3 regions of the Alteromonas sp. NFXS44 genome follow, and region 3 is predicted to be linked to each of the others. Evidence: predicted binding sites of a transcription regulator. Region 3 holds the regulator's gene; each other region holds the start of a gene.

Region 1 (9,989 bases), on a different contig from region 3:
ACAAGCATATGGCCGCTCACTGACTATCGCACCTGTTTATGCTCAACCTCTTCTGGCGGCTTATAAAATGGCTGAGCGGGGCAACAACCCTGACGGTTTTGTATCGATTGCCAGAAAATTAATGAAAGAACAGCCTGAATACCTGTTACCGGCTAATTTACTTGCACAGTATTTCTATAATGCCGGGGAATTTGAGAAGTCGATACCTGTATATATCGAGCTGGCTAAATTACCCAATGTACTGAACAAACCGAAAGTACTGAACCGTCTGGCAGAAATGTCAGCTCAGACAAATACCATTCAGGCCAGTCAGTGGATTAAAGAGGCATTTCAGTTGAATGCCAGCGATCCGGAAATACTGGATACTTATGGCTGGGTACTGGCGAACGAAGGAAAATATGCTGAAAGCCTGGAAATGTTGAGAAGGGCGTTCAGTCGTCAGGCGACTAACCCGAAACTCCGCTTCCACCTCGGGTACACGCTGGTGAAGATGGGTCGCGAAGCTGAAGCGCAGGAACACCTTGAACTGGCTGCCAACTCCGAAGTGGAATACAACGGCAAGACGGTGGCAGTCAGACTACTTAACGGTATATGACACACCGTATCTAAGTCTGAAACAATCAGGCCGCACTTAACCCGTTTTCCGTGCGGCTTTTTTGTACTTTTATCCTGCACAGCACACCCGCGCTCAGTATTCATCCTGTCCCCTTTGTATAAAGACACATACTTCATAAAGGGCCCGCCCAAACTACAATACAAGCCTGTATTCCGTTCAGCATACGGGTGCCTCCAGGCGTCACGTAAGAGATTTCTGCCGCAACCCTCCGAGTGTAAAAGCAGGAAGATAAACGGTTAATTATACTCAAAGTGAAGACAGTGATTCATTGTCCCCACGTAAGGTTTTATTTATGAAGTTTAATAAAATTATGAGTGTCACAACACTGGTTGCGTCAGGGATATTTATCGTACCTGCACAGGCTACCAGTTGGAGCAGTAAGTGTGGCGATAGTCACACCGGCTGCTCAGCCAGTGACTACTTTGCTGAAGATTTGCGTTACATGATTGCCAACGATGGTATCAGCAGCGCCGTTGTCGATGGCGTGACAATCAGTACAACAGCGTATTCGGATACGGGAGGCCGGGGCTTTTCTTCCCGTAATTACGATTACACCTACAGCCAGTCCAACGGCAAGCACTACCTGAGCGATGACATTGTAGAAACAGCCAGCCTGATTAATTATGGCGAGGGTTACGGTATCATCAATAAAGATGTGACTAACACGCCGTTTACCAGTGACACCCGCAGTGGCGAATATGGTGTCCCCCAACATGCCGCTGACAATATTAATCTGGACTGGTATGCCAGCGGTTATCACATAATTGAAACCGATTACGACTTTTATCTTATCTCCTTTGATGAAGAGGTTAATGTAACCGGAGCAACATTCAGCTGGCTCTGGAACAGCGGTGATACGCAGGTGTCGGTAGCAGCTTTAAACGACACCTCCATGCTGACGTCCGGTGCAAACACCTGGGCAGATATAGCCGGAGAGGCGCTGGCAGTGGGTTCGTATGACGTGCTCAATTGCGAAGACACCAATCTGGCGATGGTGGATATGGATACAACCTATTCCCAATACTGGCTGATTGGAGCGTATAACCTCGTGTTCGGAGATATTGGCGGAACCTTGTACGACGATGCCTTTAAACTGGCTTCTATCGGTTTTTCTAAAAAAGAAATGCCACAAACCGATGTACCTGAACCCGGTACTCTGGCGCTGTTCCTGATGGGTGGCTCACTGGCATTCTGGAGACGCAAACACCAAAAGTCCTCAGTGACACTGATGAACTCAGATCATTGATGAATAAAGAAGACCCCTCTGCAAGGCAGAGGGGTCTTTCATTTTGTCCGGACATCTTATTTCCAAACCAGAGACGGAATGGCTTACATCACGATAAGGTGATCGTCCTTCACATCAATACGAATTGTTGATTCAGGCAACAACACACCGGATAACAGCTGCTGTGCCAGCGGGTTTTCGATTTGTGTCTGAATAGCCCGCTTCAGTGGACGGGCACCGAACACCGGATCAAAACCTGCGTCAGCCAGCTTATCCATGGCCGCACCGGACAACTCCATTTTGTAACCTTTTTCAGATAAACGCTGACGTAATGATGCCAGCTGTATTTTAGCAATGGATTTAATTTGCTCTTTACCCAGCGGATGGAATACCACCAGATCATCCACACGGTTAATAAACTCGGGCCTGAAGTGCTGCCCGACCACGCCCATCACACGTTGCTTCATTTCGTCATACTGACTGTCATCGTGAGTATCCTGAATCACGTCAGAACCCAGGTTCGATGTCATGATCACAACGGTATTTTTGAAGTCTACCGTACGCCCCTGCCCGTCTGTCAGACGACCATCGTCTAACACCTGCAACAAAATATTAAACACATCAGGATGGGCCTTTTCGACTTCATCCAGCAGGATCACGGAATACGGTTTACGCCGCACAGCTTCAGTAAGATAACCCCCTTCTTCATAGCCAACGTAGCCCGGAGGTGCCCCTACCAAACGGGATACCGAATGCTTCTCCATGAACTCAGACATGTCGATACGTACCAGTGCATCTTCCGTGTCAAACAGGAAACCGGCCAGTGCCTTCGACAGTTCGGTTTTCCCTACACCGGTAGGCCCCAAAAACAGGAACGAACCAATGGGACGGTTTGGATCTGCCAGGCCAGCCCGTGAGCGTCTGATAGCGTTGGACACAGCATTTACCGCTTCCGCCTGCCCCACTACCCGCTTGTGGAGTACGTCTTCCATTCTAAGTAGTTTTTCCCGTTCACCCTCAAGCATTTTGGATACGGGAATGCCTGTCCAGCGGGACAGCACATCTGCAATTTCAGCGTCGGAAACCTTGTTTTTCAATAAGAAGGTTTCTTTTGTTTCGTTCTCCGCCGCTTTTTCCAGCTTCATTTCCAGCTCAGGAATACGACCGTACTGCAGCTCTGACATACGATTCAGATCTGACGCCCGGCGGGCGATTTCCAAATCGAGTTTCGCCTGCTCCAGTTCAGACTTGATGGTTTGCGTGCCCTGCATCGCATCCTTTTCTTCGCGCCAGATTTTATCCAGACCGGACAATTTGTTTTCAGCCTGTTCACGCTCCAGCTCGATCATTTCCAGGCGCTTGTGGCTGGCATCGTCTGTTTCTTTTGCCAGTGCCTGCTCTTCCAGTTTTAACTGGATGATGCGGCGCTCAAGCCTGTCCATATCTTCAGGCTTGGAATCAATTTGCAGACGAATGCTGGAAGCCGCTTCATCAATAAGATCGATAGCTTTATCAGGCAACTGACGGTCACTAATATAACGGTGTGACAATGTAGCCGCCGCGACAATGGCCGGGTCGGTAATATCCACCGAGTGGTGAAGCTCGTAACGTTCTTTCAAACCACGTAAAATGGCGATGGTATCTTCCACACTCGGCTCATCCACCAGCACTTTCTGGAAGCGACGTTCAAGAGCGGCGTCCTTCTCGATATACTGACGGTATTCGTCCAGCGTGGTTGCGCCCACACAATGCAGTTCACCGCGAGCGAGAGCTGGCTTAAGCATATTACCGGCATCCATCGCGCCGTCGCCTTTACCGGCGCCGACCATGGTATGGAGCTCGTCAATAAACAGAATGACACGACCTTCTTCTTTGGCCAGTTCATTGAGTACCGCTTTCAGCCGTTCTTCAAATTCACCACGGTACTTCGCACCGGCCACTAACGCGCCCATGTCGAGCGACAGTACCCGCTTATCCTTCAGCCCTTCCGGTACTTCACCATTAATAATACGCTGGGCAAGTCCTTCAACAATGGCGGTTTTACCTACACCGGGTTCACCAATTAACACAGGGTTATTCTTGGTCCGGCGTTGCAATACCTGCACGGTGCGGCGGATTTCATCATCACGGCCTATCACCGGGTCCAGCTTGCCCTGTTCTGCCCGTTCGGTCAGATCAGTGGTGTATTTTTCCAGCGCCTGACGCACATCTTCAGCGTTAGGATCTGTCACTTTCTGACCGCCACGCATTTTATCAATGGCCGTTTCGATTTGATCCTTTGTCACATTCAGACTTTTCAGCAAATCACCTAATTTGCCTTTGTCCTGAAGCGCTGCCAGCACAAAAATTTCAGATGTGATGTATTCATCTTTGCGCTGCTGGGCAATCTTGTCGCAAAGGTTCAGCAAAATGCCGCTGTCCTTGCTTAACTGTACATCGCCACCGATGCCATCAACCCGTGGAAGCCGCTCGATCGCTTCAGCCAGAGAAGAGCGTAATGCATTCACATTTACGTGGGCTTGATCGAGTAACGGACGTACAGAGCCGCCCTGTTGATTCAGCATGGCTGTCATCAGGTGCACGGGCTCAATAAACTGATGATCCCGACCCAGTGCCAGAGACTGTGCGTCGGAAATCGCTAATTGAAATTTACTGGTAAATCTATCTAATCGCATGAAAAATCCCCTGCAATAACGTTGCTAATTTTATGGGTATTAATCTGCTGTGATTCAAGTTATCTGATTAAAAAATAACTCAAGACAAGGTTAATTTGTTGATTAACATCAATGTTGGAATCTGCCCGGCTCACAAAACACATGATACCGGGTGACTGATTGAAAAGGCTTAACGCAAACCTATGACAGACACGATGCGGCCGGTTTGCTCCCTGCCTTCATGCGTTGCCCGCCGGTGTGAATAAAATTGGTGGGGATCGGAATAGGTACAGAGACCCGATTGCGTCACGTTTTTTATGCCGGCATCGTTTAATTGCATAAGTGCTATCAGCGGTAAATCAAGCAGACATTTATCGCTGCCGCCAATGTTCTCAATTGCTTCAGGGTAACGGGCAAAGCGGCCGGCCAGAGAACGGGGAACTTCATAGCAGGGTTGACTGATAGCCGGCCCGATCCAGGCTATTATATTATCCGCAGTTGATTTCATCGCGCTGACGGTGTGTCTGATAATCTCCTTTTCCAGTCCCTGCCAGCCTGCGTGTACTGCAGCCACTTCTGTGCCGGCAAAATTACACAGAAGAACCGGCACGCAGTCAGCTGTCATAATGGCACAGGTGCGTGCCGGGGTCCGGCTGATACAAGCATCGGCCTGCAATGGCGACGCCGGCAAAGGGCCGGTCACATCTGCATCGAAGGTAACGCAGTGTTCACCATGTACCTGATCCAGCCAGACAATGAAGGTATGGCCGGGCAATAACGCACGGTTACCGGCCACTAATTGCGGATCATCACCCACGTGGGCACCGGTGTTTAAACCGGCGTAGTCCCCGCTGCTTAGTCCCCCGTCGCGGCAACTGGTATAAGCAAATACATTGTCCGGTACCGGCCATGCCGGCTGGATCAGGGATATCACTTATACGTCATCCATACCTTTGATTTTGGTGTCTTCACGCACAGTGGCGATCAGTTGCACCATGTCATCAGGTAGCGGCGCCTGCCAGGTCATCCATTCATCGGTTTCAGGGTGGAACAGAGACAATTGCGCAGCATGCAAGGCCTGGCGGGGAAAAGCACGTAACGCTTCAACACACGCCTCTGTAGCGCCTTTTGGCAAACGGGTTCTGCCGCCATAGGCAGTATCACCCACCAGCGGGTGCTTGAGGTGTGCCATGTGCACGCGGATCTGGTGTGTACGGCCAGTTTCCAGTTTCAGGCGCAAGTGCGTATGTGCACGGAATTTTTCGATAACCCGATAGTGAGTAACTGCCGGCTTACCGGTTTCACGAACGGCCATGAGTGTACGCTTAGTTGCATGACGGCCGATAGGCGCATCGACGATACCACCGGCGACCATAGTGCCGTATGCCAGCGCTTCATACTCCCTGCTCATCACCCGGTCCTGAAGTTGATTGACCAGATGGGTTTGCGCCGGAACGGTTTTCGCCACTACCATCAAACCCGTAGTATCTTTATCCAGACGATGCACAATACCAGCCCGTGGCACCACTTCAATACCCGGTACATGGGCCAGCAACGCATTCAACAATGTGCCGTCCTGATTACCTGCCCCTGGGTGAACCACCAGATCAGCAGGCTTATTAAGAATTAAAATCGAATCATCTTCGTAGACAATGTTCAGGTCGATTTTCTGTGGCAGGCTGGCGGTCTGCACTTCCATTTCAGCCGTGACCTGTACATATTCATCACCCAGCATTTTTTGCCGGGGAGTGGTCAAAACATCGCCATCCACAGTGACATTCCCTTCCAGAATCCAATTTTTTAACTTTGAACGGGAATATTCAGGGAACAAATCAGCCAAAACCTGATCTAACCTCTGACCAAAATGGTGTGGCCCGGTGTTTGCCTCAAGCTTGACGGTGTTTACAGGCTGGGTCATATAACTCTTTCGCTGTTACAAAAAAGCGCATTATACCAATCTTTACGTTAGTTAAACGGAAAGTTTCCGGTTTTTATGTGGAGTTTGCGTGTTTGAGTGCGCTAGAATGTCGCTATAATGAAAATGCAGTTAAACGTATCAGTCGGTTAAGCAGGAATAGACAACAGATATGAAATCAATTCGATTAGTGATGCCCCTTGTTGTTGGTGTCATGATTAGCGTAACGGGCTGCAGCTCGTCTGACGATTCAGAACAACGCGCGGCGCTGGCGAACATGGGTTCCCAGCAAATGTATGATAATGCCAAACGTAATATGCAGAACGGTAATTTCGGTGCTGCGTCTACCGCACTCAGTGAGCTGGATTCTCGTTACCCGTTTGGTCCGTTGTCCAATCAGGTACAACTTGACCTGATCTACAGCTACTATAAATCGGGTAAAATTGACGAAACGCTGGCGACCATCGACCGCTTCATCCGCTTAAACCCGAACCACTCAGACGTGGATTATGCGTTCTACATGCGCGGACTGACCAACATGGAAGCCGACGCAAACATGTTTCAGCAACTGATGCAGATTGACCGCGCAGACCGTGATCCCAGTAAATCACGGGAAGCTTTCACAGATTTCAGACGTCTGATCCAGCAATACCCTGACAGTAAATATGCTGCTGATGCTAAAAAGCGCATGGTGTTTATCAAAGAAAGGCTGGCGAAGTATGAAATTGCTATCGCCCGTTTTTATATGCGCCGGGAAGCTTTTGTCGCGGCGGCAAATCGCGGACGCTACGTACTGGAAAACTACTCGAATACAGACCAGGTTCAGGAAGCGCTGGAAATCATGGTATCAAGCTATGACCAGTTAGGTCTGACTGAGCTGAAAGAAAATGCTATGCAAACACTGCGTCTGAATTTTCCGGACAGTGATTTCATCAGTTAATCAGATATAAACAAAAAAAGCGCTACGGCGCTTTTTTTGTGTCTCGAGCATGCTCACAGAGCCGCTCAGCGCCGCGAGGGAGGCTTATCTGAAGAAAAGATGACTGAACGGATTCAACAGTCTGGCGATACCTGATGTGAAATGCAGCGGTTCATCCAGTAAGGTAAATACCAGACATCCACTGATGTGATCCGAATAAGGCGCATGGGTATCTTTGCCATCCATCACCACAAAGTCTCCGGTACGGTAATGGTGCTTGCCGTCATGAAATTCACCATCCAGTACCAGCGTATACTCGACACCACGGTGTGTATGTTCTGGTACACTGCCTCCCCGCCCCATGTAAATAAAGTTGGCGACACCGGCGTATCCGAGATCGACCGGAGCCTGCCACAATTTACCAACAAGCCCTGACCATGAACCCGTTTTGTGGATAACACGCTGTAACGTTGGCGGAAGTTCGAAAGTCTGACCATCCAGTTCAATGGTTTTCTCTCCACGTCCGCGTTTAGCAGTGATAGAGCTTACAGACGCGGACTTTGTTGCCGGCTTTGCCGTAGCAGGGAGTTGGGTAATATCAGCGAGCATGGCGCTGTAACTTTCCAGTTGCTCGTCTTGAGACAGTGAGGAAAAATCAAATACCTCTGCAGCAAACCGTGAAGTTTCTTCTGACGCTATTTTTCTGCATCTGGGACACAGATCGCAATGCGCCGAGACAATGAATGACTCGGCGGGGGATAAACTACCTTGAACAAATTGTGAAAGCTGGTTTTGTTCCGGATGGTGATTAATCATGATCCTGTAGCATGCCTTTCAGGCGTTGCAGTGCAAGTCGGGTACGGGATTTAACAGTACCCAACGGGATATGCAGTTCATCTGCAACTTCCTGTTGAGATTTACCATCAATGTAGATGGCTTCAATAACAGATTTTTGTTTCTTCGGTAACTCTTCAAACATATACCCGATTTGTTCAAGGGTAATCTGTTCGTCCAGCGACTGTTCATTCACGTCTGGTGTCTGCTCACAAAGAACCGGCCACAAGTCGTCAGAACACACATCTTCTTTTCTGTTCTGTAATTTCCGTAACATATCAAAACGGATGTTACGGGCAATCGTAAAAATCCAGGTTGAAGGACTTCCCTTCTCTGCATTAAACAGATGTGCCTTCTGCCATACGTTGGACATGGTATCCTGGACCATTTCCATGGCTAAAGCTTCATTACCCATCTGCTTTAACGCGTAAGAACGCAGGCGCGGAGCAAAATATCCAAACACCCTTGCAAACGATGCTTTGCAGCGCTGTTCGGCAACTTTAACAATATAGTCTGACATTTCTGCCGCACAATCTTTCGGCTTAATTACACTGTTACTTTGTTCCACTGGGATTCCAACTAACATAAGTATTTGTCCATATCCTATCAAGTTAATAGTTGCTACAGACGAGTGTTTCAAGCAGATTACAGAATTGTAATGGTTTCATGCCCCTACCATGTAAAGTTTACACGGCGATTTACTGCACAAGTGCCTTTAAGTAATCCAGTAACTTATGGCAATTGCGTTGAGCAAGAAAATACTGTTTCTGTTTAGCGTCTACGGGCAATAATTCGAGCCAGCGGTACATTACCCAAATGGGATTCCGGAATTCCGGAACATCATATAACTGGCCTACCTCAGCGTAGCGCTCAAAAATCTCCTGCAAACGTTCATCTATAGGTGAAATCTGTTGAGAAGTAATATCACAGTGCCAGTCTGGTAGTGGCTGACAGTGTCCTGTACGCAGCCCGTCGGGCTCAGTCTTCACATTACTTATCTCTACACAGTTAACACCAGCAACCTTTATGCCAAGCAACCCGTCATCGAGCATATCGAAGTCAACGACAGTCGCTGCAGTGCCCACAGGATAGAAGTGTGTGTTGGCTTCCTTTTCACCCTGTGTGTTGAGCATACAAACCACCAGTTGACCATTACCGGCACATACCTCTTTAACCATGCGCACGTAGCGTGGTTCAAAGATTCTGAGTGCAATCCGGCCACCGGGAAGAAGGTGTGCTGACAAGGGAAATAAAGGGAGATTTTGAGCCGTCATAAACACAGTATTTTCATTATTCACTGAGCTTACTTACGGCGAAAAATAAATTTGGATCGGAGTATTTACACGCTTTAATAATTCGTCTGCCGACCTGATTCTGATCCGCGTGTAAGTAAAATTGGTATACATTCAGGACGATTTTACATACTTCATTACTCAGTCAGTAAATATTGCATCATGAGCATCATTGAACGGTTTTGTGAATTTTATTCCGAATTACATAAGGTCAACCCTGACCACCTTGATAGCATTTATACAGCTGATATCGAGTTTATAGACCCTATCACCACTCATCACGGGCTGGATAATGTGATTGCGTATTTCAGAAAGTTGCTGAATGAAACCCAATCATGCCGGTTCGATATTCACGAAAGCCTGCTGTCTCAGAAAGATAACACCAACGCATATACCGTTATCTGGACAATGCATTTAGTGCTGGCGCAACCGGCAAAAACTATCACGCTGGATGGTGTCAGTATTGTAAGGGTTCGTGATGACAAAATTTTCTACCACCGGGATTACTACGACATGGGAGAAATGGTTTATGAG
Region 2 (9,989 bases), on a different contig from region 3:
TCCACTCTGACGCATAACCGTCTGCATTATCGTCAATAATCAGCTTGTTCAGCCCGTTAGCAGTAGCCAGGTCTGCCGCTTCCTGGGAACCCGGTGCATACAGTTGTGTCGGGTTGAACAGACGCTCTGTAGACACCCAGATTTCACCGAAGTCAGAATACGGATAGATATTGCTGATCACCCAGTTTTCGTTACTGGTTACCAGCATGCCTTCATATTTTTCAAATCCGGAAGCATCTGTCATAGGCAGAGTAATCGCCACTGCAGATACAGAGCCGGAACCACAGGACAGGGCTTCTGAAGAGGCAGTGATCATTGTGCGGCCGTAGTCTTCACCAACCGTACCCGCTAAACGGACAATCTCACCTTCAGTGACAGAGCCGGCCAGAGAAGCGCTGGCAATGAACACACCTTCAGAGGTTGTCTCGTCGCCGTCACTGTCGCTGCTTTCTTCCTGAATCCAGAAACCGTCCAGAGCCGGTGTCACATGGGTCACAATGGCTTCAACAATCACGCTCTGACCTGAAAGTGGTGAGCTGTCACCGCTTCCCTGTACAGCACTGATGTATGTCGCTTCGTCACCGCAAATACCTAATGATGCGTTACCGCCATCATCATTGCCGGTGCCGTAGAAACCGAGGTAATCGAAGGTATCCTGAGCGTAAGCATCCCATTCAACACTGGGGTCGAACGCATCATAAGCATCACTGTCGCCTTCCGTCACAGAAGACTTGCGTACCAGCGTGCGGTTTTGTGTACGCACGTCACCACCAGACCAGTATGAACCGGGGTCTTCTCCGATAACACCAATACTGTCAATGATCACGCCATTGTTACGCAGCACAACAGCATCATCACCGTTGAACTGAACGCTGCCGCTGGTCATGTCTGCCACATTCAGGATTGGATCTTCCGAAGAAGTATGCGCCAGCACAAATACATCACCCGCAGCCAGTGTGCCGGTTAAAGTGAATATCTGACCGGCAGAGGCTGACCCGTTAAAGTAAATCTGCACATCGTATGTACTCAGGTCGATGTCAGACAATGTCAGGTTAGCAATCTCAACCGCTTTATTATTAGAACCGCCTTCAATGTATTCAGAAAAGAAAAGCTCTGTGGCCGGTGCTACGTAAGAACCCAGCGGGAAAGGCATTGCAGCAGTGGCATTGCTGGTTTCACCGTCAAACACATTGGTACCGGCAACCTGCCAGTCTGCAATGTTAAACGTTGAAGAAGCACTGCCGCCGGTACGGTAAGCCCAGCTGTCCAGATAATCCCAGTCTGTGCCCGTGCCGTCAGTATCACGGTCACCGTAGTAATCTACCAGCGCGCCGTCACAAAAGACTTCAATGGCATCGTCACCGTTGACAGACATAGCACCACTGGTGTAATCCGGTGCAAAACCGAAGAAGTCTGCGAACCCTGTGGCCTCGCTGGCAACATAAATGAATTGGCCGGCCACAGCTGATACCGCAGGGAAAGTGAATTCCTGACCGTCAGAACCGCCACCATTATTCGCGCCGCCGACACCACACACACTGAGATCATCAATGTTCTGCGTTACCAGTAATTCGATACCTTTAGGTGTACCGCCGGATAACGGGCCGTCAAATACACCGGTGAGCATCAGTGCACCGCTGCCGGAAGGTTGTGGTTCCGGATCGGGCTCCGGCTCCGGCTCAGGATCGGGCGCTGTTACATCACCACAGCTGTCTGCATCGTAAAATAAGTCGATCCATTCAGGATGGTCGACAAACGGATTACGGTTGCCCTGATATTCATAGATGGCACTGTGACGACGGGTTTCGTCTGCATCTACAGGATCAGCATTGCTCCAGGCAATCAGCGTACACAGTTTGCCCAGCGCCGCTTCACCATTTGAGGTAATACGGTCAACCAGTACCAGGTCCGGCGTAACATCGCTGCCGGCACCTTCATAGCGCATATCCATGTACATCATCATCCGCGCGATGTCGCCTTTTACCTCATCCCGTGGCTCGAAAGAGTCACTGTCGATACGGTTGGCCGGCGCTTCAGAAAGGGCGTTGTCGGAATTGTCGAAATCCAGGTTGCTGCGGCTGCTGTTAACGGTAATGTCAGACGGTCGCAGGTGCTGAATATCGGTATAAGCTTCATTTGACGAGCTGCTGAAGCCATGACTCTTTGGCCAGCTGTGCTCACGGTTCCAGTAGTCAGGCTGGCTGGAATACTCGCCGGAGCCGTTTTCTGACTTAGGAATCGATTTGCCGGAATAAATCAGAATGATGTTATCCGGATTTGCAGGATCTTCATCGGTTTCCGTTAATGCCGTCCAGACTTCAGAATAAGTCAGCACCCGTTGACCGGAAATGGTTTCACTGAGTACCTGACGGATAACAGAGGTGTCGGAACTGGCATCGATTTCAGCCTGAACCGCTGCGTAGTATGAAGCAACATCAAATTCGCCGGCATCTGCAACTTTGTCCAGATCAGGACAGTTTGTACAAACACCGCTTAAGTCTTCGTCACCGCCGCCGGTGCCACTGCCATCATCGCCGCCGTCATCACCACCACCGGTGTAATCGTGGCTGCCCAGGCCTGTGAAATCATCCTGAGCCAGACCTTCCCATTCCGACGTATCATAGGCATCAAACGGGTCAGTATCGCCACCGGCAACACTGCTTAAACGTATGAGTGTGTCGTTCGCTGTGGTTACACTGCCGCTGCCCCAGGAAGAACCGGGATCAACGCCAACCTGGCCAATACTGTCAAGAACGTTACCGCTGCTGTCAGTCAGAACAATGGCGTCATCACCATTAAACATGGACTGTGAAGTCAGCACATCAGCCAATGCCTTCAAAGTGTCTCCGGCACTTGAACTGGCAATAACTTGTGTACTTTGCGCTGCGATTGAACCTGTAAGTTCGATGTTCGCGCCCGCTGCAGTGTTTCCGTTGAAATAGATGGACAGTGTATAACCAGTCAGTGATACCGCGCTGTCTGTCGGGTTATAGATTTCTATCGCTTTATTAGAGCTACTCCCTTCAACATACTGAGAAATAAGCAGTTCATCGCCAATGGCAGATGCTGATATCCCCAATACGAGAGGAAGCAGGATTGGTGCTTTCATTATTAGTGCTCCTGCTTGTAATTAGAAACTATCCCAAAGTGCAGTTGCAGAGTATAAAGAAATTACTACAAAGAAATGACAATTTTTTGGCCAGCAGCGGTACTTTTTTGACCATATGGTCTGTACTCCCTGACAGCAAAGGGATGCAGGTATATCAGAGAAAATTGATGTACAAGGAAGGGGTTGTGCCCCGGGGATTCAGGGCACTGAAGAAAGTGGTGAGATAACAGGTTAGTTTTGTACCAGCGCGCTGGCCATCTCTTCGTTAAACCATTCTTTTATCATGGCTTTTTCGTAACCCAGGTGCGTATTTTGGGTGAAGGTACGGGGGTTATCTAAAAATCCCATATCCTTTAAGTCGACATCTGCACTCTTCACTACTTTGCCCGCTTCGTTAGTGAGGGTGTAGCTGAATTTAATACGCGGAATGTCCACCCGTTTCACAATGCGAACATCGGTGCCGGTAGCGTTGCCAAAGACAAAGCTGCTTGGCCACACCTGGCCGGCAAGATCCAGATTTGTCACCGTGATCGCCAGCTTGTCTTTTTCAGGCAGCTTCTCTGCCAGTTTGGCGAAGTATTCGTCCAGCGCTTTAAATGTGCGTTCACGGAATTTCACCCGGCTTTCATTAGCAGGACGTACATCAGTGTACTTCTCCGGCTTTTCCCAGGTAATTTCTGTGGTGGCAGACCATGCCTGTACAGACAGCAGTAAACTGCCGGCGGTCAAGGAAACCAGTGCAGTTTTAATCAATGTGTTCATGCTTTGCATCTCCCCGATAATTTCGGCCGCGTTGCCCGCGGGCGGCGAAAACATTCTCCGGTTATCCGGTGCCTGCTTTGAGTGGATTTACCACGCCTCTTTTGCGAATTCCCGCACGGACAATAAGCAGACACTTTGTTAGAGCAGTGATTAAGCAGATTGTTCCGCTAAATCACCATTATTAAAGCATGAAAAGATGAATGGAAGCTGAACCGCGTTCAGTAGTCCATCGCCAGCAGGCCGGTGGTCTCTATTGAGTAGCAAAACTGCGCCAGTTGCGCACCGTGGATATAAGGATTGATGTTGTCTGTACCGCAGAATTTCTTATGGAATATTTGCACATTGTGGCGGCTCGCCATAATGCCGTCCACGTATTCCTGCTGGAAGGGACGAAACTGGTCCCGTTGTGCTGCACTGATTGTGTGAAGCTCAGCCAGTTCATTTCTGTCCTGCCAGGTAGCCACATAGGCATACCACTGGCCGACCACATCCTGTGCGTCTTTAAACATGTACTGGACGAAGGGTAAACGAAGCACAAAGACCAGTACTACAATCTCTGAAACTACCACAAAACTACGCCACATCTGCTTTACTTTTTCCTGTTGTTTTCTGACTACCCCGGCCCGTTCCCCGCCCGGTAATAAATCATTGGAGACAATTAGCCCTGTAGATAATTTAACCGCTTAACGTCAAGTGCAACAGATTTGTTTTCATACTTATTTATGAGGTTTTATAAGCCTGAGTAGTATGCACAGAAGGGGTTTATTTGATCTATATTAAGTGTGGCAGACATACACTTGTTATACTGCCCGCAGTACACTACACACCTGTGCCAGTTAAGGTTGCCTAATGAGCGAACAAATTCAGGTTAAACAAGTATCCACGGTAAAAGTACACCAGCCCGCCGGCGGCGTAAGTCATAAACGCCAGTCGGCACGCAGTCAGATTTATGTGCGCGCGGTGAAGGGCCCCATCGAAACGTTCCGCCGCCTGTTCGGTTTTATCTTCCTGGGTTTATTCGCCGTGATCCCCTGGATCCGCTATGACGGCCATCAGGCCATTCTTCTCGATATCATGGAGCAGCGGTTTACCATCTTCGGCCTGACGTTATGGCCTCAGGACCTTACCCTGCTCGCTTACATATTTATCGTCGGTGCTTTCGCCCTGTTTTTTGTTACCACATTTGCAGGCCGTGTGTGGTGTGGTTTTATGTGCCCGCAAACTACCTGGGTCTACATGTATATCTGGTGCGAGGAGAAAATTGAAGGCCCCCGAAATAAGCGTATCAAGCTGGATGAAAGGGCCATGGACTTCGACAAGTTCTGGCGCAAAACACTTAAGCACAGCGCCTGGATTGCCATTGCCCTGCTGACCTCACTGACGTTTGTGGGATACTTCACGCCAATCGGACAGTTGTTTATCGATTTTTTCACCTTCAATGCCGGCTTCTGGTCAGTATTTTCCATTCTGTTTTTTACCTTCTGCACCTACGGTAATGCCGGATGGATGCGTGAAATCATGTGCACCCACATGTGTCCGTATGCCCGTTTCCAGTCTGCCATGTTTGATAAAGACACCTTCACCGTGTCATACAATTATAACCGTGGTGAAAAACGCGGGCCCCGCCCCCGTAAGCTCAGTCATGAAGATCTGGCGACAAAACAGTTGGGAGACTGCATCGACTGTAACTTGTGTGTGCAGGTTTGCCCCACCGGTATCGATATCCGTAACGGTCTGCAATACGAATGCATTAACTGCGGCGCCTGCGTGGATGCCTGTAACGGCGTTATGGAAAAAATGAATTATCCAAAGGGGCTTATCAGCTTTACCTCTGAGGAAAGGCTGACCGGCGGAACCACCCATATCGTCAGACCCAAACTGATAGGCTACCTGATCGTCCTGCTGCTGATGGTCGGGTTACTTATTGCCGACATTGCCACCCGCACGCCGCTGGAAGTGGATTTAATCCGCGACCGTAATTCTCTGTACAGGGAAAACGGTAAAGGCAACGTGGAAAACGTCTACACCATTAAGATTCTGAATAAATCTCAGGACACCCACACCTATACCATTCAGGTCGAAGGCCTGCCCGATTACAACATTTTGGGTGACACAACCGTGACTGTGGGTGGCGGAGAAGTCTTCAGTATGCCAATATCTCTGGAAACCTCTCCGAAGAACCTCAGCGAGGCGGTAACGGAAATATCATTCCGTGTCCGTACTCAGGATGCTGAGGGCAATGTTGTGGAAGTCAATGAACCAACAAAATTCCTCTACCGGTGAAACACCTCAGGGTGATTTCGCCTTTTCTGGGCTCAGCCCGGATACTGTTTTAGACGCGCTGGAAACCTGTGGCATTTATCCTGAGTCCGGTTTACTGGCGCTGAACAGTTACGAAAACCGCGTATATCAGTTTAAAGCCGAAGACGGTCAGCGCCTGGTGGTCAAATTTTACCGTCCCGGTCGCTGGACAGATGAGCAGATCCTCGAAGAACACGCCTTTGCTCTGGAGCTGGCCGGTGCCGATATTCCTCTGGTAGCACCGCTTGCCATCGATGGCAAAACTATGCAGCAGGCTTGCGGATTCCGCTTTGCGGTATTTCCATCGGTAGGCGGCAGACAGTTTGAAGTCGACAACCTTGACCAGATTGAATGGATGGGCCGCTTCATTGGCCGAATTCACCGTGTGGCTCAGGCTAAACCCTTTGTTCACCGGCCTGAGCTGAATACTCAGAGCTTTCTGGATGCACCAAGAGATGTACTCACCCGCAGCCGCTTGCTGCCGTCACATCTGGAAACCGCTTTTTTCGCTATTCTCGATCCGCTGATCAAAGAAGCCCGCCAGCGCTACCATAATTCAACCCTTATCCGCTTACATGGCGATTGTCACCCCGGCAATATTTTGTGGCGCGACGGCCCCATGTTTGTCGACCTGGACGACTGCCGCAGCGGGCCGGCCATTCAGGATTTGTGGATGATGCTTTGCGGTGACAGGCAGCAGCAGATGTTGCAGCTCGATGTGCTGGTCGAAGCCTATGAAGAATTTCATTCATTCGATAACAGCCAGCTGACCCTGTTAGAACCCCTGCGTGCGATGCGTATGGTGCACTATATGGCATGGCTGTCACAGCGCTGGGAAGATCCCGCTTTCCCCCGTGCATTCCCCTGGTTTGCCGAAGACAAATACTGGGAAGGACAAATTCTGGCACTGAAGGAACAGCTGGCAGCCCTGCATGAACCGCCGCTAAAACTGGGTTACTAGCCCTGAGATGTGAGCGACTTGTCGCGTACGCTACCCGGACGGGAATTGCTGTGGTACTCTTTTTTTGTATTTTGGTTTTACGGATTGTTAAACAATGAAAAAAATAGGTTTATTTCTGCTGGCGGCACTGATGATCCCGTTGCAGGCCTGTGCAGATGACGTTAAATGGAAAGAAGGTACGCACTATAAAGTACTGGATGAGCCGGCGACAGCCAAACCGGAAGTGTATGAGTTCCATTCATTCTGGTGTGGTCACTGCTACCGCTTCGAGCCGGTTGTAGCTGAAATTAAGAAAGATCTGCCTGCCGGCACCAGGTTCACAAAAATTCACGTGAACTTTATGCCCGGCGCCTCAGAAGAAGCACAGAACGATGCTACCCGTGCCATGATGATTGGCCGTGCAATGAAAGAAGAAGACAAGCTGAACGGCGCAATCTTCAAGTATATTCATGAGCAACGTGCACCGGTAACAAATCTGGCTGATCTGAAAAACCTGTTCGTTGTTAACGATGTTGATCCGGCCGAGTTCGATAAGCTGGCTGCCAGCTTCGGCGTAAACAACATGGTGAAGAAGAACATCAAGTTGCAGGATCAATACCGCGCCTACGTTCGTGGTACGCCATCATTCATCGTGAATGGCCGTTATCAGGCAACGTTCACCCAGGGCATGACCATGGATGACGTGAAAGACCTGATCGTGTGGTTGTCTACACAGTAAGCTTTTTATAAATCACTTAAAACGCGCCGCACGGCGCGTTTTTTCTTTGCTACACAGGAACGCTTTTTATGACAGATATTCAGGCTCAGGCCGCTTTTATCCGTGAGCTCGATAATCTCAAAGCTGTAAAACGTCAGGTCCGTCTGCCCTGCGATGGTGACCGACAGGAGAACAGTGCCGAACACAGCTGGCACGTGGCGTTAATGGCATCGGTGCTGGCACCCTATGCAGAACAAAACGTGAATATTCACCGTGTCATACAGATGATTCTTATCCACGACCTGGTTGAAATCGACGCCGGCGATATGTTCGCTTTTGCTGGAGCGGCCGATCATGCTGAGCAGGAAGAAAAAGAATTTGCCGCCGCAGAGCGCATCTTCGGATTACTTCCCCGGGGCCAGGGGGAAACCTTGCTGGCGTTGTGGCACGAGTTTGAAGCTGCAGAAACACCCGACGCTAAATTTGCCAAAGCCATGGACAGAGTATTACCGGTGTTTCAGAACATGGCAGCAGAAGGCGGAAGCTGGGTGCGTCACGGGGTAGCGAAAGAGAAAATTCTTGCCCGCAACGCCCACTTGCAGCAAGCCGCCCCGGGCTTATGGCGCTATGTAAACGAACAACTTGATTTGGCCGTTGAGAAGGGATGGCTGAAAAGCGGTGACAAGGCTTAGCCTGTTTGAGCTGAGGGATGTCTGCAAATCGCTCTCACACGATGAGACAAGCACTGTACTTTTCTCTTTACCTTTTTGTCTTCAGGTAAAAGCTCCAGTTTTATTTGGAACAACAAGAGGGTCGTTTTATGATGGAAGTATAGTTACTCGTATGCTGTGCTGGATCCTTGTTAAATTTCTCTGCTGTAATTAAATGTTGTCTGCTGCTTCCACTGTGGTTATTACTCTGGAGGCTGTCCGTATTTCTGGAGTATGCACCCCACGCGAGTCTCTGGTTTCCTCCTGCAGGACTTACCTTTGCAGCTTTCTTACTCATGGGAAGCAGATCTGCAACGCTTGCTGTATGGCTTGCCTGCATGCTCTCTACATTCTGGGAAAACAGCTTATTTAATACGGCCAGGGATACCGCTGAACTGTTAGCTTCCGGCAGTATCTTCGCCACCCTGCACACGTTCCTGTATGGTGGAGGCGCGTTACTGCTTAAGCGCCAGATGGCGCTTTCAGCGTCTTTTAACTTAGTCACTCTTGTGACCAGATTTTTGCTGATTGCCGCTGTCAGCAGTCTGATTCTGGCGGCAAGCGGTTTGGCTCTGATTTATTCTTACGATGGCGTCGACAGCCTGATTGCCTGGTGGATTGGGGATATGACGGGTGTTGTGGTTATGACCCCGATCTTTGCCGGTATTGTCACCCGTTTATTTCCACGTTACTCATTCATGCCGGAAATTAATTTTTATGATCGCCCGAAAGCCCTTTCGACGTTTATCTGGAAACTGGTACTGACAGGTTTGCTATTAAGCATAATTTTAATCACGGCAGAATGGCTTAACTCAGAGGAGATAGCATGCTTCATTTTTTTTCTCGCTATTCCTGTCACCTGGATTGTATTTACTGAGACGCCATTCAGAGCCAGTATCAGCCTGGCTGCAGTGAGTGTTTTGACTGCGGCAATAGTGGCGGTTATTGGTGTAGACACGCAGGCCTATATTTACCAGTTCGGCATTAATGTCATCGCCTGTAGTGCTTACTTTACTATGTGCGTCCCTGCACTGGCAGCGGACAACCGGGCACTGTTTGAAAAAGTACATATAGATTATCTGACGCAGGCCTTAAACCGTGAACACTTCACAGCTCTGGCTGAACAGCAGCTCAAATACGCGGCACGTTACGACAAGCCGGTCAGCCTGATTGTGTTTGATGTGGACAAGTTCAAAGTGATTAACGACACCTACGGGCACTCTGTGGGTGACAGTGTACTCAGAGAAATTGCTATTTGTGTGCGTAAAAAATTACGCAAAAGTGATGTGTTCGGGCGGTTTGGCGGAGACGAGTTTGTTTTACTTTTACCCCGGACAAATGTACACAGGGCCAGACAGGTTGCCGCTACGTTAAGAGAAAATATCTCACAACTTTCGTTTGCTGGTTTTGAGTTTACTGCCACTTGTAGTTTCGGTGTCGCTGAAGCAA
Region 3 (9,989 bases):
ACAGAATATATATAATTGTTAATGGGTAACTCAAAAGTTACCAAGCTTTACTAAAACATTCAAAGGATAATAGGATAAACCGTCAGAGTTTCTTCTAATGATGATTTAGAAAGAGCTTAAGAGGGGGATGTTGGTTTACAAAATATTTATTTATTATAATTTTCCGCCGGATAAGCACACCATGACCTTGTCGCCGTCTTCAATCATATTGAAGTCTTCGATGGCTTTGCCAACATGTCTGCGCAGTCTTTTCTGCAACTTGTTAAAGTTGTATTTTTGTTTACTTTGCGCACTGTGACTGGCGTTGTCAGATGGCGTAGATGTTACTTGATTCATGGCACTTCAGAACTGGCTGGAAAAATAAAAGTACCATTATACAAAAGCAGACGGAATGCTGCTACACAAGCAGCATTCCGTTATCGCGCATTTACTTAACCGGAGATGTAAACCCGTCAGGTTTAACCGCCAGGACATCGCAATTCAGGTTATCAATAACATGCTCTGCTGTATTGCCCAAAAAGGCGGCTGATATGCCTGTACGTCCCACGGTACCGATGACGACGAGTTCTGCATCCAGCTGTTCAGTCACTTTCGGGATGGCTATATCGGGTAATCCCTCGACAACATGGCAATTTGCTACGCCGATCCCAAATTTAGCGCTGTGGTTTTCCATTTCCTGAACATGATGATTGCGCACAGCATTATGATACGTCTCAGGATTGAAATCGGGGATCTCAATGGCGATATTCAGTGGGGCAGAAGGATAGGCATTAACCAGATGTACCTGACCGCTCAGTAACTCTGCATAATCCTTTGCGATACCGGTCAACTTGTCATTCAGTTGTGCATGTTCTTTGTCTTCTGTACCCACATTGACTGCCGCAACAATATTACCGTTTTCAGGCCAGGCATGGGCTTTGACAAGTAAAACCGGAGCCGGACATTTTCTCAGTAAGTGCCAGTCTGTTGGTGTAAAGAGCACTGATGCAAAATCATCGTGTTTGCGGGTAGCTTTAACGACCAGGTCAACCTGACGGTTAATGGTGTAGCGGGTAATGGCTTCGTAACGTTTATCACTCCACTCAACAGCAACCTTTACATCATAATCATCGTAGCGGGTCAGATTTTTTTCTGCCCAGGCAATGCGGTCTTTGGTTACCGCATCACGCATGGCTTCACGCTCACTGCGGGTGAGCATTGTTGTCATGTCATAAGAAAAGTCGTATACAACAAGCAGTGCGTGTACTTCTGCACCGGTTTTACGGGCAATTTCGATGGCTCTTGAAAGGGCAGGTTGTTCAGGGTTGTCGGCCTGAACGACGGCGAGAATACGTTTGCAGGTGATCATGGCGTCTCTCCTTATTGATGAAGACAATAAATACTGCCTTCATCTTTAGTATAAGACTTACAGCAGGAGAGACCTTGTTTCAGATCAATATTTCAACGGGATCTTAATCCACGCAAAGAGTAGGAATGTCCATAGAGTGCAGCTTTTTATCCATAGCCGCAAAATCCAGAACAGTAATGAGCTTCGCGTCTACTTTGATAATGCCTTCTTTCTGGAAGCGAGTCAGCAAGCGGCTGATCGTTTCTACCGTTAAACCGAGATAATTACCGATTTCGTTGCGGGTCATACTCAGATTGAACTGACGGTGAGAAAAACCCCGTTCTTCAAACCGACCGGACAGATGGGCGATAAAATAAATCAGACGTTCTTCTGCCGTCCGTTTATTCAGCAGCATCATCATTTCGTGATCCTGCTTAATTTCAGCACTCATAAAACGCATGATCTGATGGCGCAATTTCGGGAATTGCTCAGACATTTTTTCAAGAGTGGAATAGGGAAGCTCGCACACCATAGCCGTTTCCAGTGCCTGAGTGTAACTCTGGTGAGTGTCGTCACGTAAACCGTCAAAACCGATAATATCGCCCGGGAAGTGGAAACTGATAATTTGCTCTTCGCCTTCTCTATCGGTGACAAAAGACTTAAATGAACCTGCCCGCACAGCGTACAGAGAGGTAAATTTATCGCCAGCTTCTACCAGGGTGTCGTGTTTATGCAAAGGCTTTTTGCGTTCAATGATGTCATCCAGTGACTCAATCTCAGTTTTGTTGAGGGCCACGGGCAGACACAGATGGCTGAAACTGCAATTCTGGCAGTGTATAGAAAAATCCGAACGTTTTTGCATGCTCACTTTCCGCTGTTTGCGATAATTCTAATGTATATTACTTAAAGCCTGCCACAACAGCAATAATGCGTACAACAGCAAACTCAAAGCAATGATTTGACGTAATACGGGTTGTCTGAAACCTGAGGAAAGCCAGTCTGCACCTGCCCGGACAGCCAGCAACGCCGGTAGCGTTCCTAAACCAAAACCGGCCATGATTACAGCACCGGATATTGCCGTCCCTGAAGCCAGTGCCCATGTCAGGGTGGAATAAACCAGTCCACAGGGCAACCATCCCCAAATCATACCATAGGGAAAGGCGCTAATAGGAGACCTGAAAGGTAAAAACCGTTTCGACAGCGGCTGAATTCTCTGCCAGAGTTTACTGCCGAGGGCTTCAACAGCGGTCAGGCCACGCCACCAGTTACCCAGATAACAGGCCATAGCAATCAGCATAATGCCACTGATGACGGCGAGTACAGGGCCGGTCACCGGTACAGCTTCTTTTGCTATCTGTCCGATACCGCCGGTAACAGCGCCGGCAAGTATGTAGCTGAATATACGACCAAAGTTGTAGCTAAGCGCATAGGGTAAAGGCGATGAGCCTGCCGGCGTGGCGGCAGACAGTGCCAGCGATACGCCGCCGCACATTCCCACACAATGAACGCCTCCGCCCAGCCCGACCAGCAAGGCAGAAAAAAACGACAGATCACTCATTGAGTTTTTTTCGTTCTTCAGCCAGTTTTTTTTCTTCAGGAGATAAATCATCATCGAAAAGAATACTGTAGCCCTGGCGATCCAGGTCTTCAAACTGGTTCGATTTTACTGCCCAAAAAAATACGCCGATGGCAATGGCCACAATGATCACAGCAAGGGGAATCAGGACGTAAATTATACTCATAGCGTTACTTTAACAGTCTCGTCGAATTTGTTACTACCAGAATACTACTCAGGCTCATACCAATCACCGCCATCCACGGCGTCAGGATGCCGGACACTGCAAACGGCAGGATAACCAGATTGTAGCCTATAGCCCATCCCATATTCTGCCTGACTGTCGCTTTTACTCTTCTGGCCATAAAAGTAAGGTGTCCGAGTACAGCCAGCTTATCATTTAATAAAATCACATCCGCGGCACTTTTTGCGATATCCGTGGCATTACCCACGGCAATGCCAACATCAGCGGCAGTCATCACCGGCGCGTCGTTAATACCATCACCCAGCATCATCACATGACGGCCCTGCCGCTGAAGGGCTGTCACGGCGTTTAATTTATCTTCAGGGCTGTTCCCGCCTGTGGCTTTGTCTACGGGTAAATTCGCTGCAATGTCGTCAACATTTTGCTGAATATCGCCACTCAGAATTATCCGCTCCAGTTGCGCTAGTTTGCTCAGGCTGTCTGCGGCATCCGCTTTAATTTTATCTGCTACACGAAAGGCGGCAACGGGCACACCGTTTTCGGTAAGAAACACGTTAGCGGGAAAGGGCGACAGGCCGGCATCAACACCGGTGAAAGAAGCCGAACCGGCTTTATAACTGCGGCCATTGCATTGCGCGCTGATACCCATTCCGGCCACAACGTCAACTTGGCTCAGAATTAATGCCTGATTGTTATCAGAAACAAAGGCAGCGGCAACCGGATGTTCTGAGCGGGACTCTATTGCCCCCATCAAAGCACGGATTTCATTTTCCCGTGCCGGCTCAGCAAACCAGCTGTTTATCTGAGCAAACTTTCCTTCGGTCAGTGTTCCGGTTTTATCCAGCACCAGGGTATCTACGTGGTTGATTTGCTCCAGTGCATCGGCTCTTTTCAATAAAATGCCATGCCGGTTAAGGTTTGCCATTGCGCAGGTGAGGGCAGATGGCGTAGCCAGCCCCAGCGCACAGGGGCAGGTTGCTACCAGTACTGCGATGCTGATCCAAAAGGCATTATCATTACCCTGCCAGTGCCAGTAAGCCCATGAGGATGCAGCCGTAATCAGTACTACGGCGACAAAATAACTGGAAAAACGGTCAGCCATAAGAGCGACCCGGGGCTTTGCAGCCATAGCGGTGGATTGCAGACGGATGATCTGATTTACCAGCGCAAATTTTAACGCCCTGGTTACCGTTATCGTTATCACGCCGGTGCGGTTTACCGTACCCCCGAACACCGCATCGCCAATTTGTTTGCTCACCGGATTAAACTCGCCGGTAAGCATTGATTCATCGGTTTCACTGATACCGTCAGTCACGATACCGTCTACGGGAATGGTCTCTCCGGCTTTGACCACAACAACATCGCCGGTTTTGAGCGATTTCGCCAGTACCTGTGTTAAGGTGTTATCCGCAGCCACCTGATTAGCGGTTACCGGAATATACTGCAACATATTCGCTGAGATCTGCGCGGCGCGGTGCCTGCTCCGGTGTTCCAGAAAACGACTCAGTAAAAGCAGGAAAATAAACATGCAAACTGATTCAAAATACACTTCGCCGCGACCGGTAACCGTTGCAAACAGACCGGACAGCCAGGTGCCCAACACTGCAATACTCACCGGTACATCCATATTCACGGTCCGGGCTGACAGAGCCTTAAGTGCGCCAACGTAAAACGTACTGCCGGAATACAGCACCACCGGTGTGGTCAGAACCAGCGCTATCCAGTGAAAATAAGACCGTGTCTGTGCTTCCATTGCATCGAACAAATCAAAATACAGGGCTGCCGCCAGCATCATTACCTGCATGGTCATCAGACCTGCGAGGCCGAGTTTTTTCAAAAAGCGCTTATCTTCCGCTTTGTATGAAGCTTCATGCTGGTCCGGTTGAAACGGCAGCGCCGGGTAACCAATACGCCGTAGCGTAGCCATGATGCTGCTGAGCGATACTGCCTCAGGTTGCCATATAACCACTGCGCGTCGCTGTGCTACATTCACCGCAATCTGGCTGACACCGGTGATCCGCGACAATTGCTTTTCAATCAGCCAGCCGCAGGCCGCACAGGTTATGCCTTCAAGAGTTAGCTCAATATGCTTGTTATTACCGTTATCAACGACGAACTCTTCCTGTAAGGCAGGCTCGTCATAGACAGACAGTTTATCCAGTGTTTCGCTTAATGCTGCATCACCTCTAGAGGCCGGTTCAGTGCGGAAGCGGTAATAGTCTTCCAGTCCGTTCCCGGTGATGGCCTGAGCCACGGCCTGACAGCCCGGACAGCAAAAATGGCGTTCCTGCCCGAGCACAAATGCAGTAAACGGCTTACCGGGTATATTAGGCTCGCCACAGTGGTAACAAGAAGAGTCGTCGCTCACGGGTTAAACTTAATGATACCGGAGGCCGGTAATTGGAGTGTATTCTGGATTTTCCATTCTTCATCCAGCGGTGTGAGTGAAACGCGCCATTTACCCGACAAAACGGTATCCGTTGTGCCGCGGTACACGCCACCGGCATCGCGGGTAAGTAATAATTCGGTATCCAGTGATTCCAGGGTTACGTGGAAAAAGGTCAGTTTCAATGCGGCACCGGATTGGGGAATACCGGAATGAAACTTCAGCGCGACGCGGTTTTCTTCAATGGTGAGATCGGTGGTGATATTCAGCTTTTTCGCCCGTTCGACTTTGTCCAGACGCACATTGATGGCTTTTCCTTCTTTGTAATAGTCGTCAATGACCAGGCTGTCTTCACCGGAAGTGGCAAAATGGATGAGAAAACCACTCATAATGACTGTCAGCACAGGTACCGTGATCAGGAACCAGGGCCAGAATTGTTTATACCAAGGCGTCTGCATATCACCACTTATTTATCTGCGCACAACTGAAGGTGCAAGATTACAGGAAATGAAACTTACTATGATGATTTCCATCAAGTTCCGTTTGTATTTTCACACAAAAAAGCCCTGAAAACAGGGCTTTTTGAATGACAGCAGTGTAATTAACCGGGGTCAGTTAGACAGGCTGTACACGTAGGCGGCCACAACGTGAATTTTGTCATCACCCAGGGTTTTCTTGAATGAAGGCATCACGCCATTACGGCCGTAAGTCAGCGTTTCAGTGACCGATTGTTCAGAAGAACCGTACAACCAGATATTGTCCGTCAGATTCGGCGCACCAAGTAACTGGTTACCTTTACCGTCCATGCCGTGACAGGCAGCACACACCATAAAGCGGGCTTTTCCGTCATCAATAAGCGCAGTCATTTCAGGCTCCTGTTCCCGGCCACTCAAACTGAGTACATAGGCAACCGTCTCTTTGATACCTTGCTCACCCATGGAAGCAATCCATGCAGGCATAGCGGCCTGACGACCCAGTGTAAGGGTTTCAACAATTTTTGCGCCGCTGCCTCCGTAAAGCCAGTCGTCGTCGGTGAGGTTAGGGAAGCCCACATTGGCGCCTCTTGCATCTGAACCGTGACACTGGGAACAGTTTTGTAAAAACAAACGTTGTCCTACTTTTACTGCTTCAGGATCATTGGCCAGTTCTTCAACCGGTACTGCCGCGTATTTTTCGAAAATCGGGTCATATAATTCCGCTGCCTGATCCAGCTCACGGTCGTACTTAACCAGTAATCCGTTCTCTTTCGCATCAGCACGGGCCTGAGCAGATTCTTCCAGTGACTGGATGTTCTGGTTGGAACTTTTCCAGCCAAGGAAACCCTGCCATGCACCTAATCCCGGGAACAAAGCGAGATACACAAAGCCCCAGACGATACAAACGTAAAATAAAATAGTCCACCAGCGGGGTAACTGGTTGTTAATTTCTTCGATACCATCGAAGACGTGCCCCATGCCTTCACCTTCTGCTACACCGGTTTTATTAGCCAGTGCCCAGCGTAACAGGATGAAGCAGCCGATAATGGTACCCAGTGTGATCACTGATATCCAAATTGTCCAAAACGTGCTCATGAGTTCAAGACTCCTGCTTATTCTTTTGAGATTTCTCTTTCACTTCGTCGGCAAAGGGCAGGTTAGCCGCTTCATCGAACCGCTTTTTATTGCGACCGCTGAACGCCCACCAGACCACACCAATGAAGCAAACAAACACTACGACAGTAAAAATGCTGCCCGCTATTCCCTGATCCATATCAGTTCAGATATGTGCCGAGGGATTGAAGGTAAGCAATCAGGGCCTGCATTTCTGTTTTACCCTTTACTGCCGCCTGTGCACCGGCGATATCATCATCGGTGTAAGGCACACCAAAGCCGCGGAACACTTCCATTTTCTTCGCGGTATCTTCACCGCTGAGCGTATTCTCTGCCAGCCACGGGAAACCGGGCATATTAGACTCCGGTACCACATTGCGGGGATTAATCAGGTGAACACGGTGCCATTCGTCACTGTAGCGGCCACCAACACGCGCCAGGTCAGGACCGGTACGTTTTGAACCCCACAGGAAGGGATGCTCCCATACCGACTCACCGGCTACTGAATAGTGGCCGTAACGTTCTGTTTCAGCACGGAACGGACGAATCATCTGGCTGTGACAGCCAACACATCCTTCACGGATGTAGATATCGCGGCCTTCCAGTTGCAGTGCTGTGTAAGGTTTTAATCCTTTTACCGGCTCAAGTACCTGCTGCTGGAACATCAACGGCAAAATTTGAACCAGGGCTCCCAGGCTGATGGCAATCAAAATGAGCACAGTCATCAGGCCAATGTTTTTCTCAATTATTTCATGTGGATTCTTCACAACAACGACTCCTTATGCTGCCTGTGCGGCGGGTTCAGCTGCAATGCTGCCCTTGGGCGCACGCACAGTTTTCCAGGTGTTGTAGGCCATCACCAGCATGCCGGCAACCACAAACACACCACCGATAAAGCGCACCACATAGAAGGGTTTGGAGGCTTCCAGTGACTCAACGAAGCTGTAGGTCAGCGTTCCGTCGGCGTTCACTGCACGCCACATGAGACCTTGCAGTACACCGGACATCCACATGGCAACGATGTAAAGCACCACACCAATAGTAGCCAGCCAGAAGTGCACGTTCACCAGTTTGGTGGAGTACATTGCACGTTGTCCGAACAACACAGGAATAAGGTGATATACAGAGCCGATGGACACCATGGCTACCCAGCCCAGTGCGCCTGAGTGAACGTGACCGATAGTCCAGTCGGTGTAGTGTGACAATGCATTAACTGTTTTGATCGCCATCATCGGGCCTTCAAAGGTCGACATGCCGTAGAAAGACAATGAAACAATCAGGAAACGTAACACCGGGTCGGTACGCAGTTTGTGCCATGCACCTGACAATGTCATGATCCCGTTGATCATGCCGCCCCAGGAGGGAACAAAGAGGATAACCGACATCACCATACCCAGGGACTGCGTCCAGTCTGGCAGCGCTGTAAAATGAAGGTGGTGAGGACCGGCCCAGATGTATAGCGAAATCAGAGCCCAGAAGTGAATAATGGATAAGCGGTAAGAGTATACCGGGCGTCCCGCCTGTTTAGGCACGAAGTAGTACATCATGCCAAGGAAACCCGCTGTCAGGAAAAAGCCAACCGCATTGTGTCCATACCACCACTGCATCATGGCATCCACCGCACCTGCATACAGTGAATAAGATTTCGTGAAGGAAACCGGAATCGCCATACTGTTACCGATGTGCAGCACTGCTACAGTAAGCATAAACGCGCCGAGGAACCAGTTTGCTACATAAATATGCGATACCTTCCGAATGATGATGGTACCGAAAAAGTTTATGATGTACGCAATCCAGACCAGCGCGATAAGGATATCGATAGGCCATTCAAGTTCAGCGTACTCTTTACTGGCGGTAATGCCAAAGGGCAAAGTTGCAACAGCAAGAACGATAACGGCCTGCCAGCCCCAGAAGGTAAAAGCAGCAAGTTTGTCGCTGAATAAACGTACCTGACTGGTACGCTGAACAATATAATAAGACGTTGCAAACAGTGCACATCCGCCGAAAGCGAAAATGACTGCGTTGGTGTGTAACGGTCTTAATCGGGAAAACGTCAGCCAGGGTGTATCGAAGTTAAGTGCAGGAGCAAACAATTGCGCAGCAATAAATACTCCCAGCCCCATGCCGATAATACCCCAGACAATTGTCATGATGGTAAATTGCCTGACTACTTTATAGTTGTAATCAGGTTGTGCTTGGCTTATTTCACTCATTTGATTGATATTCCACTTCAATGGTAAATGGGTTTCCAACTGCCGGATTCCGGTTTTGCGCAAGTTGCAGGCTTAACGCTTGACCTTTTTAATTCTGTTGTAATTATAGACAGGTCAGCTGGTACGCGGATAATAAGATTTTTATTTACAAAAAGATACCATAAACTAGTCGGGGTTGATCTCCGTCAAAGGTAGTAATAAACCGTCGCTATTTACAGTATAATTTTCACATGAAAACAACAAAAAAAGCGCAAAAATTCATCATTCCCACACTCATTCTGCTCCTGGCGCTGGGTGTGTATCTTTCAAAGCAACAGGTAACAACAACTGACACAGATAACGGTTTAGGCAATCCGTGTACATTTGTCAATTTGACCTGTGAAATTGGCCATGAACAAAATAAGGTTTCTGCCTCATTTGAAAGTATACCGGAGGCAGAAGAATCGATAACAGTTAACTTTTCTTTACCCTTTTCTCAACAAATTGAGAGTGTTTGGATTGAAGGGGTAAACATGTATATGGGCAAGGTGCCGGTGCTGGCAGAACGGATAAAAGAAGGGAGCTGGTCCGGATGGTTTATGCTGGGGAGTTGTTCTGAGCCACAAATGCGCTGGAAAATGTTGATCCATGTAAAAGATAAACCGGACCCCTACGTGATGTTCTTCGAAACAAAAATGCCCTGAACAGGTCAGGGCATTTATCGAAACAATCCGG

What was found. The regulator FNR, encoded in region 3, switches genes on or off when oxygen is low (the NO sensors DNR and NnrR bind a similar motif). The targets are predictions, from matches to a motif close to TTGATCTAGATCAA.
Region 1: the regulator FNR is predicted to act here: its motif matches at 4,615-4,628, upstream of clpB (ATP-dependent chaperone ClpB).
Region 2: the regulator FNR is predicted to act here: its motif matches at 4,638-4,651, upstream of ccoG (cytochrome c oxidase accessory protein CcoG).

The regions. Positions count from the first base shown of each region.
Region 1 is NZ_JAGDEA010000011.1:4,829-14,817, forward strand. Features, by position in the region: gene J3369_RS13745 (tetratricopeptide repeat protein) at 1-595, shown strand, start outside; gene xdp1 (exosortase-dependent surface protein XDP1) at 909-1,862, shown strand; gene clpB (ATP-dependent chaperone ClpB) at 1,946-4,516, opposite strand; gene pgeF (peptidoglycan editing factor PgeF) at 4,686-5,429, opposite strand; gene rluD (23S rRNA pseudouridine(1911/1915/1917) synthase RluD) at 5,430-6,413, opposite strand; gene J3369_RS13770 (outer membrane protein assembly factor BamD) at 6,583-7,350, shown strand; gene J3369_RS13775 (ChrR family anti-sigma-E factor) at 7,435-8,145, opposite strand; gene J3369_RS13780 (sigma-70 family RNA polymerase sigma factor) at 8,138-8,749, opposite strand; gene J3369_RS13785 (LON peptidase substrate-binding domain-containing protein) at 8,862-9,437, opposite strand; gene J3369_RS13790 (nuclear transport factor 2 family protein) at 9,618-9,989, shown strand, end outside.
Region 2 is NZ_JAGDEA010000002.1:213,656-223,644, reverse strand. Features, by position in the region: gene J3369_RS04170 (ExeM/NucH family extracellular endonuclease) at 1-3,109, opposite strand, end outside; gene J3369_RS04165 (DUF3016 domain-containing protein) at 3,341-3,871, opposite strand; gene J3369_RS04160 (hypothetical protein) at 4,090-4,455, opposite strand; gene ccoG (cytochrome c oxidase accessory protein CcoG) at 4,721-6,154, shown strand; gene J3369_RS04150 (serine/threonine protein kinase) at 6,126-7,133, shown strand; gene J3369_RS04145 (thiol:disulfide interchange protein DsbA/DsbL) at 7,228-7,851, shown strand; gene J3369_RS04140 (HD domain-containing protein) at 7,920-8,522, shown strand; gene J3369_RS04135 (sensor domain-containing diguanylate cyclase) at 8,690-9,989, shown strand, end outside.
Region 3 is NZ_JAGDEA010000007.1:87,427-97,415, reverse strand. Features, by position in the region: partial or broken gene J3369_RS10655 (tRNA 2-thiocytidine(32) synthetase TtcA) at 160-336, opposite strand; gene uspE (universal stress protein UspE) at 428-1,348, opposite strand; gene fnr (fumarate/nitrate reduction transcriptional regulator Fnr) at 1,452-2,195, opposite strand; gene J3369_RS10640 (sulfite exporter TauE/SafE family protein) at 2,217-2,885, opposite strand; gene ccoS (cbb3-type cytochrome oxidase assembly protein CcoS) at 2,878-3,069, opposite strand; gene J3369_RS10630 (heavy metal translocating P-type ATPase) at 3,074-5,455, opposite strand; gene J3369_RS10625 (FixH family protein) at 5,452-5,931, opposite strand; gene ccoP (cytochrome-c oxidase, cbb3-type subunit III) at 6,085-7,044, opposite strand; gene J3369_RS10615 (cbb3-type cytochrome oxidase subunit 3) at 7,049-7,222, opposite strand; gene ccoO (cytochrome-c oxidase, cbb3-type subunit II) at 7,224-7,829, opposite strand; gene ccoN (cytochrome-c oxidase, cbb3-type subunit I) at 7,842-9,275, opposite strand; gene J3369_RS10600 (hypothetical protein) at 9,506-9,958, shown strand.